DNA from 3 places in the Laribacter hongkongensis DSM 14985 genome. Region 3 is predicted to be linked to each of the others. Evidence: predicted binding sites of a transcription regulator. Region 3 holds the regulator's gene; each other region holds the start of a gene.
The links. Region 3 encodes FNR, which switches genes on or off when oxygen is low (the NO sensors DNR and NnrR bind a similar motif). Its sites were predicted from a motif close to TTGATNNNNATCAA; they were not measured.
Positions count from the first base shown of each region.

Region 1: a site for FNR is predicted at 2,285-2,298, ahead of G542_RS0115370 (OmpW/AlkL family protein). Genes of this name have one in related genera too.
Region 2: a site for FNR is predicted at 3,956-3,969, ahead of G542_RS17855 (DUF3149 domain-containing protein). Genes of this name have one in related genera too.

Region 1 covers NZ_KE383998.1:90,783-96,313, forward strand. Annotated here, with positions in the region: gene G542_RS0115360 (ABC transporter ATP-binding protein) at 1-113, opposite strand, end outside; gene G542_RS0115365 (PLP-dependent cysteine synthase family protein) at 281-1,336, opposite strand; gene G542_RS0115370 (OmpW/AlkL family protein) at 1,516-2,133, opposite strand; gene ubiD (4-hydroxy-3-polyprenylbenzoate decarboxylase) at 2,406-3,941, shown strand; gene G542_RS0115380 (NAD(P)H-dependent amine dehydrogenase family protein) at 4,040-5,062, shown strand; gene G542_RS0115385 (polyamine aminopropyltransferase) at 5,128-5,531, opposite strand, start outside.
Region 2 covers NZ_AUHR01000003.1:236,802-242,332, reverse strand. Annotated here, with positions in the region: gene rbsD (D-ribose pyranase) at 1-220, shown strand, start outside; gene G542_RS0104230 (sugar ABC transporter ATP-binding protein) at 248-1,726, shown strand; gene G542_RS0104225 (ABC transporter permease) at 1,727-2,665, shown strand; gene rbsB (ribose ABC transporter substrate-binding protein RbsB) at 2,748-3,677, shown strand; gene G542_RS17855 (DUF3149 domain-containing protein) at 3,742-3,888, opposite strand; gene G542_RS0104210 (superoxide dismutase) at 4,079-4,669, opposite strand; gene G542_RS0104205 (hypothetical protein) at 4,821-5,267, opposite strand.
Region 3 covers NZ_AUHR01000006.1:150,479-156,009, reverse strand. Annotated here, with positions in the region: gene alr (alanine racemase) at 1-637, shown strand, start outside; gene hemN (oxygen-independent coproporphyrinogen III oxidase) at 1,079-2,491, opposite strand; gene fnr (fumarate/nitrate reduction transcriptional regulator Fnr) at 2,593-3,348, shown strand; gene rpoS (RNA polymerase sigma factor RpoS) at 3,415-4,365, opposite strand; gene G542_RS0107710 (peptidoglycan DD-metalloendopeptidase family protein) at 4,410-5,528, opposite strand.

The DNA.
Region 1 (5,531 bases), on a different contig from region 3:
GACGGCCCCAGCAAGGTAAAGAATTCGCCAGCCTCGACCGAGATGCTGACGCCGTTCACCGCCGTAAAGTCGCCAAAGCGTTTGACGACGTTGCGAATCTCAAGCAGAGCCATGTTTTCCCCCGCCCAAAAAGGGCGCTATTGTAGGCAAAACCCCCCCCGGTGCAAACCTGATTTGGCCAGAATCCGGCCAGAAAAATCCGCCTGCCGTTTCCCGTGTTTTCCCGGCGCGGATTTCCCCGCTGTGAAGCGGGGAAAAACAGCGTTTGGGGGCTTGCCGGCTACCAGCGGCCTTCTTCGAAAAAGCAGCGGTAACGCAGCAGCCACGGGGTGATGTCGATGCGCTGGGCTTCCAGCCAGTCCGGATTGAAATAGCTGTCGAGATAACGCTCGCCCGAGTCGCAGATCAGCGTGACGATGGCGCCCTGCTCGCCGCGCGCCACCATGCCCGAGGCGAGTTCGCACACGCCGAACAGGTTGGTGCCGGTCGAGCCGCCGCACTTGCGCCCCAGGACTTCGGACAGGAAATGCAGCGCAGCATAGCTGGCAGCATTGGGCACGCGGATCACCCGGTCCACGACGCTGGGAATGAACGATGGCTCGACCCGCGGCCGGCCGATGCCTTCGACGCCCGAGCCGCCCTCGCAGGTCAACGCGTCGTCACCGGTGTAGTAGCTGTCGTAGAACACCGAGTTTTCGGGATCGACCACGCAGACGCGGGTATCAAGCTTCTGGTAGCGGGTGTAACGGCCGAACGTGGCCGAGGTGCCGCCGGTCCCGGCTCCGCAGACGATCCAGCTCGGGATCGGGAACGGTTCAAGCTGCATCTGCCGGAAAATGGTGTCGGCAATGTTGTTGTTGCCGCGCCAGTCGGTCGCCCGTTCGGCATAGGTGAACTGGTCCATGTAATGGCCGTCCAGTTCGTGCGCCAGCCGGCGGGATTCGTCGTAGATGGTGGCCGGGTCCTCGACCAGATGGCAGCGCCCGCCCTGGAACTCGATGGCCCGGACTTTTTCCGCCGACGTGCCGCGCGGCATGACTGCGATGAACGGCAAGCCGAGCAGGCGGGCAAAGTAGGCTTCGGAGACTGCGGTCGAGCCACTGGAGGCCTCGATGATCGTCGTTCCTTCGCGGATCCAGCCATTGCACAGGCCGTACAGGAACAGTGACCGGGCCAGCCGGTGCTTGAGGCTGCCGGTAGGGTGGGTCGATTCGTCCTTGAAATACAGGTGGATGTGCGGAACCGCCGGTATCGTCAGCGGAATCAGGTGGGTATCGGACGAGCGATTGAAATCGGCCTCGATCTTGGCGATGGCGGAATGGATCCAGTGCGTCATGGTGTGACGTTTCCTCAACAGCAAACAGCTAAACACTGCATTCTAGAGGGGGAAGCCTGCCGGGTCCGCAAAGAAAAACGGCGCGGGGTGCGCGCCGTCAAACATCACATCAACACGAGAGGGAAATACGGACGGGAGCGGCCAGCCGTTCCCGTCATGACTCACGTCAGGCGACGCGGTCAGAACTTGGTGCCGATACCAACACCGATGATCCACGGGTTGATCTTGATCTTGCCAGCATCTTCACCATTAACCATCAGCTTGGTGTCCATCCATACCTTCTTCACGTCAAGGTTGACGAACACGTTCTTGTTGATGGCGTAGTCAGCACCGATCTGCAGGGCACCGCCCCAGCTGTTCTTCTTGATGTTGACGCTGTCAGCACCAGTCACGGCTTCAGCAGTCTTGAAGTTGGTGTTGTAGAAACGGGTGTAGTTGATGCCGGCACCCACGTACGGACGGAAGTCAGCGTCCGGCATGAAGTGGTATTGCAGGGTCAGGGTCGGCGGCAGCACCCACACCGAACCGATGTCACCGCCACCAGAGGTCACATTGTGCTTGGAAGTACCCAGAATCAGCTCGGCGCCGATGTTCTTGGTGATCATATAGGTCAAGTCAAGCTCCGGGGTCATGGCTTGCTTGACGTTCAGACCCAGATCGCTGGCAGTCTGTGACGTGCTCACTTCCGGAGCGATGTACAAACCACGTACGCGCACCAGCACGTCACCTGCGTCAGCCATCGAAACGGCCGGAGCAAAGGCTGCACCTGCCAGAAGAGCCAGAGCCAGTTTTTTCATGTTGAGTTCTCCAAAGTTTGTCCGCAGACCGGAAAATGTTGCGCTATCTCGAATATCAAGCGCTGTTTCAGTTGTCCGGCGGCAGTTTAACCATATTGATTAGTCAATTTTTACGACACATGGCTATCGTGGGCATATTCATGCTTTTGCCATGATCTCGATCAAATTTGCCGGACGGATTTGGCACCAAATTCCTTCACGTTGTTGTCAATTTGACACATCTTTCGTCTCCGCCTAGCCTCGAAACATTTCAGCCATTCATCATTGTCACCATGCACTACCGTGACCTGCGCGACTTCATCGCGGCCCTCGAAGCCCGGGGCGAACTCAAACGTGTCGGGCAGCCTGTATCGCCCCGCCTGGAAATGACAGATCTCTGCGACCGCACCCTGCGCGCAGAAGGACCAGCCTTGCTGTTTGAGGCACCGCAAACCGGCAACACTCGCTATGCCAGCCCGGTGCTGGGCAACCTTTTTGGCACTCCGCAGCGGGTCGCACTGGGCATGGGAGCCGAAAACGTGTCGGCCCTGCGCGACATCGGCCAGTTGCTGGCCATGCTCAAGGAGCCCGAGCCGCCCAAAGGCCTGCGCGATGCCTGGGACAAGTTTCCGCTATATAAAAAGGTGCTCGACATGGCACCGAAAACCATCCGCCGGGCCCCGGTGCAGGAAGTGGTCGAAGAAGGCCCTGAGGTCAACCTCGCCCGCCTGCCGGTCTGGCACTGCTGGCCCGGCGACGTTGCCCCGCTGATTACCTGGGGGCTGACCGTCACCCGCGGGCCGGCCAAAAAGCGCCAGAACCTCGGCATTTACCGCCAGCAGGTCATCAGCCGCAACCAGGTCATCATGCGCTGGCTGGCTCACCGCGGCGGGGCGCTGGATTTCCGCGACTGGCGCCGCACCCGCCCGGGTGAACCGTTCCCGGTGTCGGTGGTGCTGGGCTGCGACCCGGCCACCATCCTAGGCGCCGTTACCCCGGTGCCGGATACCCTGTCGGAATACCAGTTTGCCGGCCTGCTGCGCGGCAGCCGCACCGAACTGACCCAGAGCCTTGGCAACGACCTGCAAGTGCCGGCCTTTGCCGAAATCGTGCTGGAAGGCCACCTCAGCCCCTGCGAAGCCGGCTTCAGCGGCGTCAGCGAACACGGTATCCCGTTAAAAGAAATCGACGGCTACCTGCACGCTCTGGAGGGGCCGTATGGCGACCATACCGGCTATTACAACGAGCAGGACTGGTTCCCGGTCTTCACCATCGACCGCCTGACCCGCCGGCCCGACGCGATCTACCACAGCACCTACACCGGCAAGCCGATCGACGAACCGGCCGTGCTTGGCGTGGCACTCAACGAAGTGTTCGTGCCGATCCTGCAAAAGCAGTTCCCGGAAATCGTCGACTTCTACCTGCCGCCGGAAGGTTGCAGCTACCGCATGGCAGTGGTGTCGATCAGGAAGCAGTACGCCGGTCACGCCAAGCGGGTGATGATGGGGTGCTGGAGCTTCCTGCGCCAGTTCATGTACACCAAGTTCATCGTGGTGGTGGACGACGACATCGACACCCGCGACTGGAAAGAGGTCATGTGGGCCATCACCACCCGCATGGATCCGGTGCGCGACACGGTGCTGGTGGAAAACACCCCGATCGACTATCTGGATTTCGCCAGCCCGGTGTCTGGGCTGGGCGGCAAGATGGGGATGGATGCGACCAACAAGTGGCCGGGCGAAACCGACCGTGAATGGGGCCGCCCCATCGTCAAGGATGCAGCGGTGGCAGCCCGGGTCGACCAGCTGTGGCAGACGCTGGGCCTGTAGCCGGTAATGACAAGAGGCTTGTCTGACCGCAAGTCCGGCCGAAGGCCGGACTGGTAGTCTGGGTCCAGTCCTCTGTCACTTTACCTAAGGAGCAGGTCATGGAACGCGTACGGGTCATCCAGTATGGCTGCGGCAAGATGGGGCAGGTCACCCTGCGTTATCTGGTGGAGAAAGGCTGCGAGATCGTCGGCGCCATCGATACCGATCCGGCACTGGTCGGCCGCGATGCCGGCGACGTGGCCGGCATCGGGCGACGCCTGAACGTGCCGGTACGGGCAGATGCCGAAGCCGTGTTTGCCGAGTGCGACGCCCATGTCGCCATCGTGGCCGTCGGCAGCCTGATGGACGACATGTACCCGCACTTCGAGCGCTGCGCCCGCCATGGCGTCAACGCCATTTCCACCTGCGAGGAAGCGTTCTATCCGTGGACCACCTCGCCGGCACTGACCAGCCGGCTGGACGTGCTGGCCAAACAGCATGGCTGTACGCTGACCGGTTCCGGCTACCAGGACGTCTACTGGGGCAACCTGATCACCACGCTGGCCGGCTCCAGCCACTGCATCAACCGCATCGAGGGCGTATCCAGCTACAACGTCGAGGATTACGGCATCGCCCTGGCCCGGGTACACGGCGTCGGCCTGACTCCCGAGGCCTTCCAGCGCGAAATCGCCGAAGCCACGGCCCTGCCCTCGTACATGTGGAACGCCTGCGAATGGCTGGCCGCGCAACTGGGGCTGACCATCGCCAGCATCAGCCAGAAACAGGTGCCGATCCTGGCACAGTCCGACACCCCCAGCCGCACCATGGGCCGCACCATCCGCGCCGGTGAGGCACTGGGCATGTCCGCCGTGGTGACCCTCGTCACCCGGCAAGGGCCGGTGATCGAAAGCCAGTGCATCGGCAAGGTCTACCTGCCGGGCGAAACCGACCGCAACGACTGGGTGCTGCGCGGCGAACCGGACACGTTCGTCCAGATCAGCCGCCCATCCACGGTGGAACTCACCTGCGCCAGCGTCGTCAACCGGGTACCGGACGTGATTGCCGCACCGGCCGGCTTTGTTACTTCGGAAAAGATGCCGCCGGCGGCCTATCGCGCCTGGCCGATGCATTTTTACCTGTAAGCACCGGGCCCGCCCCGGGGCTGCACCCGCCGCCACGCCGTGGCGGCTTTTTCATGCCGGTTGCCTCAGGGCAGCAGGCGCGAGGCCGTATGCTGGTTGGCCTTTTTCAGTGCCGCCACCATGGCCGGAAAATCCAGCCCGTGCCCATCCTGCAAGGCACGCGCCCGGGCTTCCAGCTGGTCAAAGCGCAGGGCATGTCCCGGTGCATCGCGCAGGGCAAACGCGGCCACATTGCCGTGGGTTTCGGCCGGCAGGACCAGTACCCGGCCGTCAAAGGCGTGGCGCATGGCATCCAGATGCTGGTGATAGCGCGGGTGCCGGCTCCACAGGTTGACTGCCAGCACGCCGCCCTCGCCGAGGGCCATGCGGCAATCGTGCAGGAAGGGCTCGGCCACCATGGCCGTGATGATGTTGTAGCCGTCAAAGGCGTCGATCAGGACGGTGTCGAAAGCCGCCGTCTGCCGCCCCA
Region 2 (5,531 bases), on a different contig from region 3:
GGCCGACATGCAGGTCGAGCGGGCGGTTTTTGCCAATGAAATCAGCCAGCACAACCCGGTGATCGAGCATGCCGCCACATCCATGCTGGACGGCAAGCCCATCGGGCATGTGCCGCACGCCGAATTCAAACAGCTCAGCCGCGGTGCCCGGGCCGTCGTCCGGACCGGCGAAGCATCACCGTATGCAAACGTGATCCTGTACTCCGGCGTGATCTTCTGAGGAGCCTGAGTGGACACGCTTGTTGAAATGCAGGGGATCTGCAAGTCGTTCGGACCGGTATCGGTCCTGCGCGACGTGTCGTTCTGCCTCAAGGCCGGAGAAATCCACGCCCTGATGGGAGAGAACGGTGCCGGCAAATCCACCCTGATGAAAGTCCTGACCGGCATTTATCCGTCAGATGCCGGAGAGATCCGGGTGCAGGGCCGGAGTGTCGACATCCGCGGCCCCAAACATGCAGAAATGCTGGGCATTGCCATCATTCACCAGGAACTCAACCTGATTCCCGAACTGAGTGTGGCTGACAACATGTTCCTCGGGCGCGAGCTGACCATCGGCCGCACCGGCATCCTGCGCCACCGCGAAATGCGCCGGTGGACCCGGGAATACCTCGCACGCCTGAACGTGCTGGACATCGACCCGGACTGTGAAGCCGGCAGCCTGTCGATCGGGCAGCAGCAAATGGTGGAAATCGCCCGCGCACTGTCACTGGATGCCCGGGTGCTGATCATGGACGAGCCGACAGCCGCCCTCACCGAGCGTGAAATCGAAGCCCTGTTCCGGCTGATACGCGAACTGCGGGCCGCCGGAGTCGGCATCGTGTATGTCTCGCACCGCATGGAAGAAATCTTTGCCCTGTGCGACCAGATTTCCGTGCTGCGTGACGGCAACTTCGTCGGGACTTCCCGGATTGCCGAAACCGATCTGGACGAAGTGGTCCAGATGATGGTCGGTCGTGAAATCGGCGAGCGCTTTCCCAAGCGGACGACCCGGCCGGGCGAGGAACGCCTGCGGGTGGAAAACCTGGCCGACAGCCGTGCCGTCATCAAGGACATCGGCTTCAGCGTGCGAGCCGGAGAAGTGCTGGGCATTGCCGGCCTGATGGGCTCGGGACGGACGGAAATCGTCAAGACCCTGTTCGGACTCGAGAAAAAAGCCAGTGGCCGGGTGTTCCTGAACGGCAAGCCGCTGACCATCAGCAAACCTGCCGACGCCATCAGCGCCGGCATTGGCTTCGTCACCGAAGACCGCAAGCATGAAGGTCTGGTGCTGGGGCTGTCGGTACGGGAAAACATGACCCTGACCCATTTGCAGGGCTTTTCGCGTGCCGGCGTGATCGTTTCCGGCCGCGAGCGCGGGTTTGTCGACGGTATGATCGGCCGCCTGAAAATCCGTACCCGCGACTGCGACCTTGAAGTCAAGTCGCTGTCCGGCGGCAACCAGCAAAAAGTGGTGCTGGCCAAATGGCTGGCCATCAAGCCGCGCGTGCTGATCCTGGACGAGCCGACCCGCGGCGTCGACATCGGCGGCAAGGCCGAGATCTATCACATCATCAACCAACTCGCCTGTGACGGCGTGGCCGTCATCATGATTTCCTCGGAACTGCCGGAGGTGCTGTCGATGTCCGACCGCATCCTCGTCATGCATGAGGGCCGGATTGCGGCTGAAGTGGATGCAGCCACCGCAACCCAGGAATCCATCATGCACGCCGCCACCGGAGGATGCTAAGTGCTCACCGAACACAACAAGAACGTATTGCAAAAACTGGCGCCGCTGATTGCGCTGGTCCTGATCAGCATTGTGCTGACTTTCCTGTCTCCGGACTTCCTGACGCTCAACAACATCCTGAACGTCATGCGCCAGGTTTCGATCAACGCCCTGATCGCCTTTGGCATGACCTTCGTGATCCTGACCGGGGGCATTGACCTGTCGGTCGGCTCCATCCTGGCGCTTTCCAGCGTGCTGATTGCCGGCTGGATCACCGCCGGCATGGATCCGGTGCTGGCCACCCTGCTGGGCATCGGTGTCGGTGGCGTGATGGGGCTGATCAACGGCGTGGTGATCTACCAGGGGCGGGTCGCTCCGTTCATTGCCACGCTGGCGACCATGACCATTTTCCGCGGACTGGCACTGGTCGTGACCGATGGCCGTCCGGTCACCGGCTTGCACAGTGACTTTTTCTCCATGCTCGGCGGGGGATACGTGGCCTCGCTGGTCCCGGTGCCGGTGATATGGATGCTGGTGGCGTTTGCCGTGCTGTGGTTCGTGCTGCGCAAGACCACGTTCGGGCGCCATGTGTACGCCATTGGCGGCAATGAAGAAGCCAGCCTGATCTCCGGCGTGCGCGTCAGCCAGATCAAGCCCGCAGTCTATGCCCTGTCGGGTGCCCTGTCGGCCATGGCCGGGGTGATCCTGACCTCCCGCCTGAATTCGGCCCAGCCCAATGCCGGTTCAGGCTACGAGCTGGATGCCATCGCTGCCGTCGTACTCGGCGGAACTTCGCTCGCCGGCGGCCGCGGCTGGATTGTCGGCACGCTGATCGGCGCCTTGCTGATCGGGGTGCTCAACAACGGCCTGAACCTGCTGGGTGTGTCGTCGTTCTACCAGCAGGTCATCAAGGGCGCAGTCATCCTGCTGGCAGTCCTGCTGGACCGCCGCCACAAGTAAGCGCGCGTTTTTTTCACCTGCCGGCAGGCTTGATCCCGCTCCTGCCGGTGGTTTTACTCCTGCACATGCCTAGGAAGAAGCAATGAGCAAACTGATGAAATCCCTGATGGCCGGCGCGTTGGTATTCGCGGTGGCGGCCTGCTCCAAGCAGGGTCCGGAAACCGCCCAGGCACCGGACGCCGGAACGGATGGCGGCAAGCCGGCCATTGGTCTGGCCGTTTCCACGCAGTCCAACCCGTTCTTTGTCACGCTCAAGAAGGGTGCAGAGGAAGAAGCCCAGAAGCAGGGGCTGACCCTGATTACGGTGGATGCCCAGGACGATCCGGCCAAGCAGATTGCCAGCATCGAAGACCTGATCCAGAAAAAGGTGAAAGTCATCCTGGTCAACCCGACCGATTCTGATGCCGTGGTGGGTGCAGTGAAGGCGGCCAACACAGCCGGAATCCCGGTGGTGACGCTTGACCGCTCGGTCAACGGTGGCGAGGTAGCCAGCCATGTGGCCAGCGATAACGTCGCGGGCGGCAAGATGGCTGCGGAATACCTGCTGGAAAAGATTGGCAACCAGGGTGATGTGGTGGAGCTGGAAGGCATTCCGGGGGCCAGTGCAGCACGCGAGCGTGGCCAGGGCTTCCATGACGTGATCGACCAGGCCAAGGACGTGAAGGTTGTGGGTCGCCAGCCGGCGGACTTCGACCGTGCCAAGGGACTGTCGGTGATGGAAAACATCCTGCAAGCCAACAAGAACGTCAAGGGTGTGTTTGCCCACAATGACGAAATGGCGCTGGGTGCTGTTCAGGCTCTGGAAGCGGCCGGCATGAAGGACGTGACGGTGGTGGGCTTTGATGCGACGGATGATGCGGTCAATGCGGTCAAGGCCGGCAAGATGAGCGCCACAGTGGCACAAAAGCCGAAACTGATCGGCAAGACGGCAGTGGATGCCGCCAAAAAGATCATCGACGGTCAACCGGTGGACAAATCCCTGCCGGTTCCGCTTGATCTGGTCAAGCAATGACAAACCGCTGAAAAGCAAAACCCGCAGCTCAGGCTGCGGGTTTTTTCATGCTTACGCCAGTGTTTCAGTGTTTGGCGGTCTGACACGGATCTTCATGTGATTTGCGCATGAAGTAACGGACACAGTAGATCGGGACGATAAATGCAATTGCGATCACGATCAGGCTCATGATGCCGACTTCCGAACTGAGCAATTCTTTCCAGAGTTCCATCTACGTGCTCCTTAGCAATAGTCAAGAATCCGTAAAGGCATTGTCATTTCGATTGATGGCGATTGGCTTGACGATAATCAAGCCAATCGTCATGAGACAATCTTGAAGCTGTTTAATTGCATTATTCCCACAAAATCAACAAGAAAAAAGGAGGCCAAAGCCTCCTTGTTGATTTTTGGTCCGGTCTGGATCAGGCAGCAAAACGCTCGGCAACCACGTTCCAGTCGACAAGCTTCCAGAAGTTTTCCAGATAGTTCGGGCGGCTGTTGCGATAGTCGATGTAATAGGCGTGTTCCCACACGTCACAGGTCAGCAACGGCGTTGCATCGGTTGTCAGCGGCGTAGCTGCATTGCTGGTGGAAACCAGATCCAGCGAGCCGTCGGCCTTCTTTACCAGCCAGGCCCAGCCAGAGCCGAAAGTGCCGGCAGCAACGGCGTTGAAGGCTTTCTTGAACTCTTCAAGGCTGCCCCACTTGGCATCGATGGCACTGGCCAGGGCGCCCGACGGCAAACGCGCTTCGCCACTGGCATTCGGTGCAAACCCGAACCAGAAGAAGGTGTGGTTCCAGGTCTGGGCTGCGTTGTTGAACACACCGCCGCTGGACTGCTTGACGATGGTTTCAAGCGGGGCGTTTTCGAATTCGGTGCCCTTGATCAGGTTGTTGAGGTTGGTGATATAGGTCTGGTGATGCTTGCCGTAGTGGTATTCCAGCGTTTCACGCGACATGAACGGAACCAGTGCATCAAGGGCGTACGGCAGTTCGGGCAGTTTGTGTTCCATGTAAGGATTCCTCTCGTATGGTGATTGCATAAGGACTGCAAGACTCGCATTGCCTCGATATTTCAGCAGCCCGGCAAGGCGCAAGTTTATCGAATCTCAACGGGCATGCCAATTCCGAGTAATTTAGTCGGAATTCAGACCGCAACAGGATTTATCGCCGTTCTCCCAGCAGGCCGGCAAAGAGACCGCAATACAGGATCTGCACCAGGTAAACAAAAACCCCCCCGCGCTGGCTTCCGAAAAAATCCGGGACTCCGGCCAATGGCAGCAACACCATGCCGATCAGCGTTCCCAGCAACAAGGCATACACCAGCGCCCGGGCATGAAGCGAACCGGGAACCAGCCGCTCGATGATCCAGACAAATCCCAGGGGCAGCACGACCAGCGCCAGAGCCAGATGCACCACGGTACCTGCCAGACTGGCCGGCGGCAGGCCCAGCAGACGGTTTACCAGCAGGGCAGGGCGGACGACATGCCCGATCACCAGCGGGGCTGCAAATCGCAAAAGCAGTTCCAGCACCAGTGTCGCCACAATGGCTCCGGCAATGCCGCGCCAGAATCGTGGCAAAGGGACAGAAGAAGAAACCTCAGAAGTCATGGCAGTGAGCGCTTTGCCTTGAAAGCCGTACAAGGATTTGGACAGGCAGGAACATGGACAGGTTTGCCGTGCTTTTGCCGGGCACCACAGTGCCACCACTATAGGCAATCGACTGCATGTTGAAGCGTACTTGTTGAAGGCGAAACACTATATGGCTTGCCTTTTCAGCGACATATCGAATACACCGGGCACACGTCTTTTCTCCGGAAAAAATGTCACTTGTAAACAAAACCGGATCAACCATACTGATCGCATTGTTGTTGG
Region 3 (5,531 bases):
ACGCAACGACATCCGTCTGGCGGGGCTGATGACCCACTTTGCCACGGCCGACGGCGACCCCGGCATTGCCGCCCAGTTGTCCCGCTTTGACGAAGTCAATGCCTCGCTCGGCCTGCCGTCGTGCGTGGCCAATTCGGCGGCGCTGATGCGTCATCCGGCCAGCCGGCGTCAGTATGTGCGTCCAGGCATCATGCTTTACGGTGCCAGTCCGTTTGCCGACCAGTCGGCCGCTGAACTGGGGCTGCGGCCGGCCATGCGGCTGGAGGCTGACATCATTGGCGTGCAGTCGCTGCAAGCCGGAGATGCCGTCGGTTATGGCGCGACATTCGTGGCCGACCGGCCGATGCGCATTGGTGTGGTAGCCTGTGGTTATGCTGATGGCTATCCGCGTGTGGCGCCGGCCGGTACGCCCTGTGCGATCGGCGGTCAGCCTGCCCGGCTGGTGGGGCGGGTGTCGATGGACATGCTTACCATTGATCTCACCAGTCTGCCGCAGGCTGGTGTCGGAGACCGGGTGACGCTGTGGGGCGGTGATGGTGTGTCGATCGACGACGTGGCCACGGCAGCCGGGACCATCGGTTATGAACTGATGTGCGCTTTGGCGCCACGTGTGCCGCGTAGGGTGGTTGGGGCCTGAGTGCAGGCCGGCCTGTCTGTGCTTCAGACCAGGCTGGAGTTGATCTGCCTGTGCCGGAGGTGCCGTGGACCGGAACCAAAGAGGCTGCGTGCCCTACGGACAGGCCTGTGATACCGGTGTTGTGCCGTGTGGTCCGTGCATGACGGGTTGTGCGCGCGGGCTATTGGTCAACTTTCTCTTTGACTGGATTTCCGTAGTGGGCTGCTGCCGGACGGGCGAGCAGCCAAGGTCCGGCCAATCCTGATGCCATGGTTTGCCTGGTGGTTGCCGGGTGCGAACCGGGGGCAATCTGGTGACAGACGGGGGACCCCGCTTGGTATCCACACAAACAAAAAGACGGATGCCCCTTGGGGCATCCGTGCATGCAATAACTGGCTCAGGCCTGTGTTCCGTCAGTCCGGATCCCTGCGCTGGCGGGGACGGCTACGGCCCGGGTGGGCGCTAGATCGTGCGTGAGTACCTGGCTTTGGTCGTGCGTTCGCGCAAGTGGCGGTCGAAGACCATGGCGATGGTCCGGATCAGGAAGCGTCCTTTGGGCGTGATGGTGATCCACTCTTCGTCCATCGTGAGCAGTCCCAGATCGGCATGGTCGGCCAGTCGTTCCAGCTCGGGGGCGAAGTATTGCCGGAAGTCGATGCCGAAGCTTTCTCCCATGGCATCCATCGACAGGGCAAAGCGGCACATCAGGGCCTGGATGATGGCCCGGCGCAGCAGGTCGTCCGCCGACAGGTGCATGCCGCGCATGACCGGAAGATGACCGGCATCCAGCGCGGCATAGTAGCGCTCGATGTCCTTTTCGTTCTGGTGGTAGCTGGCACCGACCTTGCCGATGGACGATACGCCGATGGCAATCAGGTCATGGTCGGCGTGGGTGGAGTAGCCCTGGAAATTGCGTTGCAGGCGTCCTTGTCGCAGGGCAACCGCCAGATCGTCGTCCGGCAGGGCGAAGTGATCCATGCCGATGAAGACATAACCGGCATCGGTGAGGGTCTGTACGGCCATTTGCAGGATGTCGAGCTTGGCCGATGGTGACGGAAGGTCTGCCTCGTTGATGCGCCGCTGCGGCATGAACAGGGTGGGCAGATGTGCATAGTTGTAGAAAGCCAGCCGGTCCGGACGGATTTCGAGCACGGTTTCCAGCGTGGTCTGCACCGATTCGAGTGTCTGGTGCGGCAGGCCGTAGATCAGGTCGATGCTGACGGACTTGAAGCCGCTGGCTCGTGCTGCATCAATGACGGCGCGGGTTTCTTCCAGGCTCTGGATGCGGTTGACGGCTGTCTGTACCTGCGGGTCAAAGTCCTGTACGCCGACCGACATGCGGTTGAAACCAAGGCTGGCCAAGTGTTTGACGTTGTCTGCCGTGACTTTGCGCGGATCGATTTCGATTGAGTATTCGCCATGCGGTACGAGCTGGAAGTGACGGCCGATTGCCTGCATCAGGCGCGTCATCTGTGCATCCGACAGGAAGGTGGGTGTGCCTCCGCCAAAGTGGAGCTGGGCCAGCTGCGGGTGACCTTGCAGGTACTCGGCATGCAGGGCCAGTTCGCGCTCGAGATAATCCAGATAGGTATCCGCGCGTGACTTGTCTTTGGTGATGATCTTGTTACAGGCGCAGTAGTAGCAAACGGTATTGCAGAAAGGAATATGAGCGTATAATGATACGCCTCGGGCGCAGGCGCCGATTTGCCTTTGTTTCAGCCAATGGTGATAATCGGCCTCGCTGAATGCATCAGTAAAACGATCCGCTGTGGGGTAGGAGGTGTAGCGAGGGCCGCTTCCATCGAGTTTTTCGATCAGTTCGCGGTCAAAAACGAACTGCACAGGCGTGATGCCTGATTCAGTAAAATTTGTCATCTGGGTATACCTTTCAGGCACTGCTGTACTTTGCCTGAGTGGGACAGTCTAACCTTTGATGATGGTCAAGACCGGACTGAAAGTTAACCTTTTTGCATATTATGGCCGAACACAACCCGATCTGCGCCCATACACTGAAGGTCTCTTGCTCAAGCTGCAGCCTGCGTGAGCTGTGCCTCCCCATCGGTTTGAACCGGGAGGAGATGAGTCAGCTTGATGCGGTCATCCGTCAAAGCCGGCGCTTGAAACGTGGTGAATACCTGTTCCGGGCTGGCGAGCCGTTCAAGTCGATGTTTGCGATTCGTACCGGTTTTTTCAAGACCTGCATTTCCAGTCATGATGGCCGCGAGCAGGTGACCGGATTCCAGATGTCCGGCGAGCTTCTGGGGCTGGATGGTGTTTCGAGTGGTGCCCACGGCTGTGATGCGGTCGCACTGGAAGATGCCGAGGTCTGCGAATTGCCATTTGTCCGCATGGAGAGCCTTGGGCGCGAGATTCCGTCGCTGCAGCATCATTTCTTCCGCTTGATGAGCCGTGAAATCGTTCGAGACCAGTCGGTCATGCTGCTGCTGGGCAACATGAAGGCCGAGGAGCGTCTGGCTGCATTCCTGCTTAACCTGTCCCAACGCTTTTCGGCACGCGGTTTTGCAGCCAACGATTTCATCCTGCGCATGAGCCGTGAAGAAATCGGCTCCTTTCTGGGGTTGAAGCTGGAAACGGTCAGCAGGACCTTGTCCAAGTTCCAGTCCCAAGGCTGGATTACGGTCGAGCACAAGCATATCCAGCTGATTCAGCCCGAGCGTCTGAAAGATCTGGTAGGCGGATGTCTTCCCGCCACACAACCACCGCAATCCTGATTTCGTCTTCATCACTTCGTTATTGCTGTCAAAGCCCGCCATATGGCGGGCTTTTTCTTGCTCTGGCTAGAACAGCATGTCCTTGCTGATACCTTTGCGTCGCAATATGCGCCGCAGGCTTTCGAGTCCTTCAATCTGGATCTGGCGAACCCGCTCACGGGTCAGGCTCAGGCTGTCTGCAAGCTCTTCAAGAGTACAGATTTCGTAGCCATTCAGCCCGTAGCGCCGCTCAATGACCAGCCGCTGCTTGTCGGTCAGCTGCTTCAGCCAAGTCTGGACGTAGCGGTTGACCTGCATGCCGTGCAGCTTGATGTCCGGCTCTTCCTGCTGCTCGTCGGGAATGGATTCGCCGATGGTGAGCATGGGGTCGATATCAAGTGGCGCATCCAGAGAGGCCATGCGCTCGTTGAGGCTCATGACCCGGCGGACTTCCTCCGGTGGCTTGCCGACAAGGTGGGCAATTTCATCGATCGTGGGATCGCGGCCAATCTGGCTTTCGAGATGACGCGATGCCCGCAGGTAGACGTTGAGCTCCTTGATGACATGAACGGGCAGACGGATCGTGCGCGACTGGTTCATGATGGCGCGTTCGATCGACTGGCGAATCCACCAGGTGGCGTAGGTCGAGAAGCGGAAACCACGCTCGGGATCGAATTTTTCCAGTGCATGCATCAAGCCGATGTTGCCTTCCTCGATCAGATCGAGCAGAGCCATGCCGCGATTGATGTAATGCTTGGCAATGTTCACGACGAGGCGCAGGTTGTGTTCGATCATGCGCTGCCGGGCTTCGAAGTCACCCTGTACCACCCGGCGCGCCAAGGCACGTTCTTCGTCGGGAGTCAGCAGAGCATTGTTGCCGATGTCATTGAGGTAGATCTGGGTAACGTCGGCTACTTCTTCGTAGGCACGACCGCCGGACTCTTCAGCCTCTGCAGCTTCCTGTTCTTCGTCGTGCTTGTCTTCCTCGAGTTCGTCTACTTCTTCATCGTCGATACGGTCAATGTCGTTGTTACTCATGTCGGTATTTTCCCTCTGCCAGTCAGGCTCCGGCGAGTGCGGGCTCAGAGCTGCGGCATGTAGTTATATGGATCGACCGGTTTGCCGTAGCGGCGCAATTCGAAGTGCAGTTTGGTCTTGTCTGCGTCCGAGTTGCCCATTTCGGCAATTTTCTGGCCTTTCCGGACCGCCTGTCCCTCTTTGACCAAGAGGGTGTTGTTATGTGCGTAGGCGCTCAGGAAAGCCTTGTTGTGCTTGATGATGATGAGTTTTCCGTAGCCTCGTAATCCTGTGCCGCTGTAGACCACCTTGCCGTCGGCAGCAGCCTGAACAGGCTGACCCATTTTGCCTGGAATGTCTACCCCTTTGGTTCTCTCGTCATATTTTGACGGTGATCCGCTTACAGGCCACTGCCAGCCGCTCTCGGGCGTATCGGCATCGGCTGCGCGCGGGGCGGCAGGACGGGTATCCGTTTTGCCGGCTGGTTCCGGTACAGGCTTGTTGGCAGTTTTGTCTCCCTGGGGTGCAGTGGGTTTGTCCGGTGTGGCCGTTGCACCCGAAGGTGCGGTATTGCCGGCCGTCTGGCTTTCCCGTGCCAATTGCTCGGCTGCTGCGGGTGAATACGGCAGTTTCAGTCCTTTAGGATGTTGTTTGATGCTACCGTCACCGCTCTGGGTCGCCCCTGTGGCATAAACCGGTGCAGCAGACACCCCTGCAGGTTGCTGGCTGCTGTCTGCCTGCGGACTGGCAGCTGTCGGTGCACGACCGTCGCCCTTGACCTGGATCCGCAGCGTCTGGCCTACCTTGATGTCAGCCGGATTGCTGATGCCGTTCAGTTCAGCCAGCTCCCGGTAGCCCATGCCGTGATTCAGTGCAATCCTGAACAGGTTGTCACCCGGTTTGACGGTATAGGTTTCCGGTAATCCGGTCATGTCTGCCTGCCCGGCGGTGGCATTTTCACCGACAGGCGTTGAACCGACCGGAGTAATCCGGCTGGCTGCCGGTGCGGCATAGGCCGTACTGGCTTCCGTGACGGGGCGCGGGGCTGCATCAGCCTGTTGTCCGGCATTCCCATGCTGGACAATCGGTGCGGCGGGTTGTTCCAGTGCACTGCATCCGGACAGGAGCAGTACACCGCCACACCAGGCGAATCGAGCGACACGTTTGCAGGCCAAAAACATCATCCT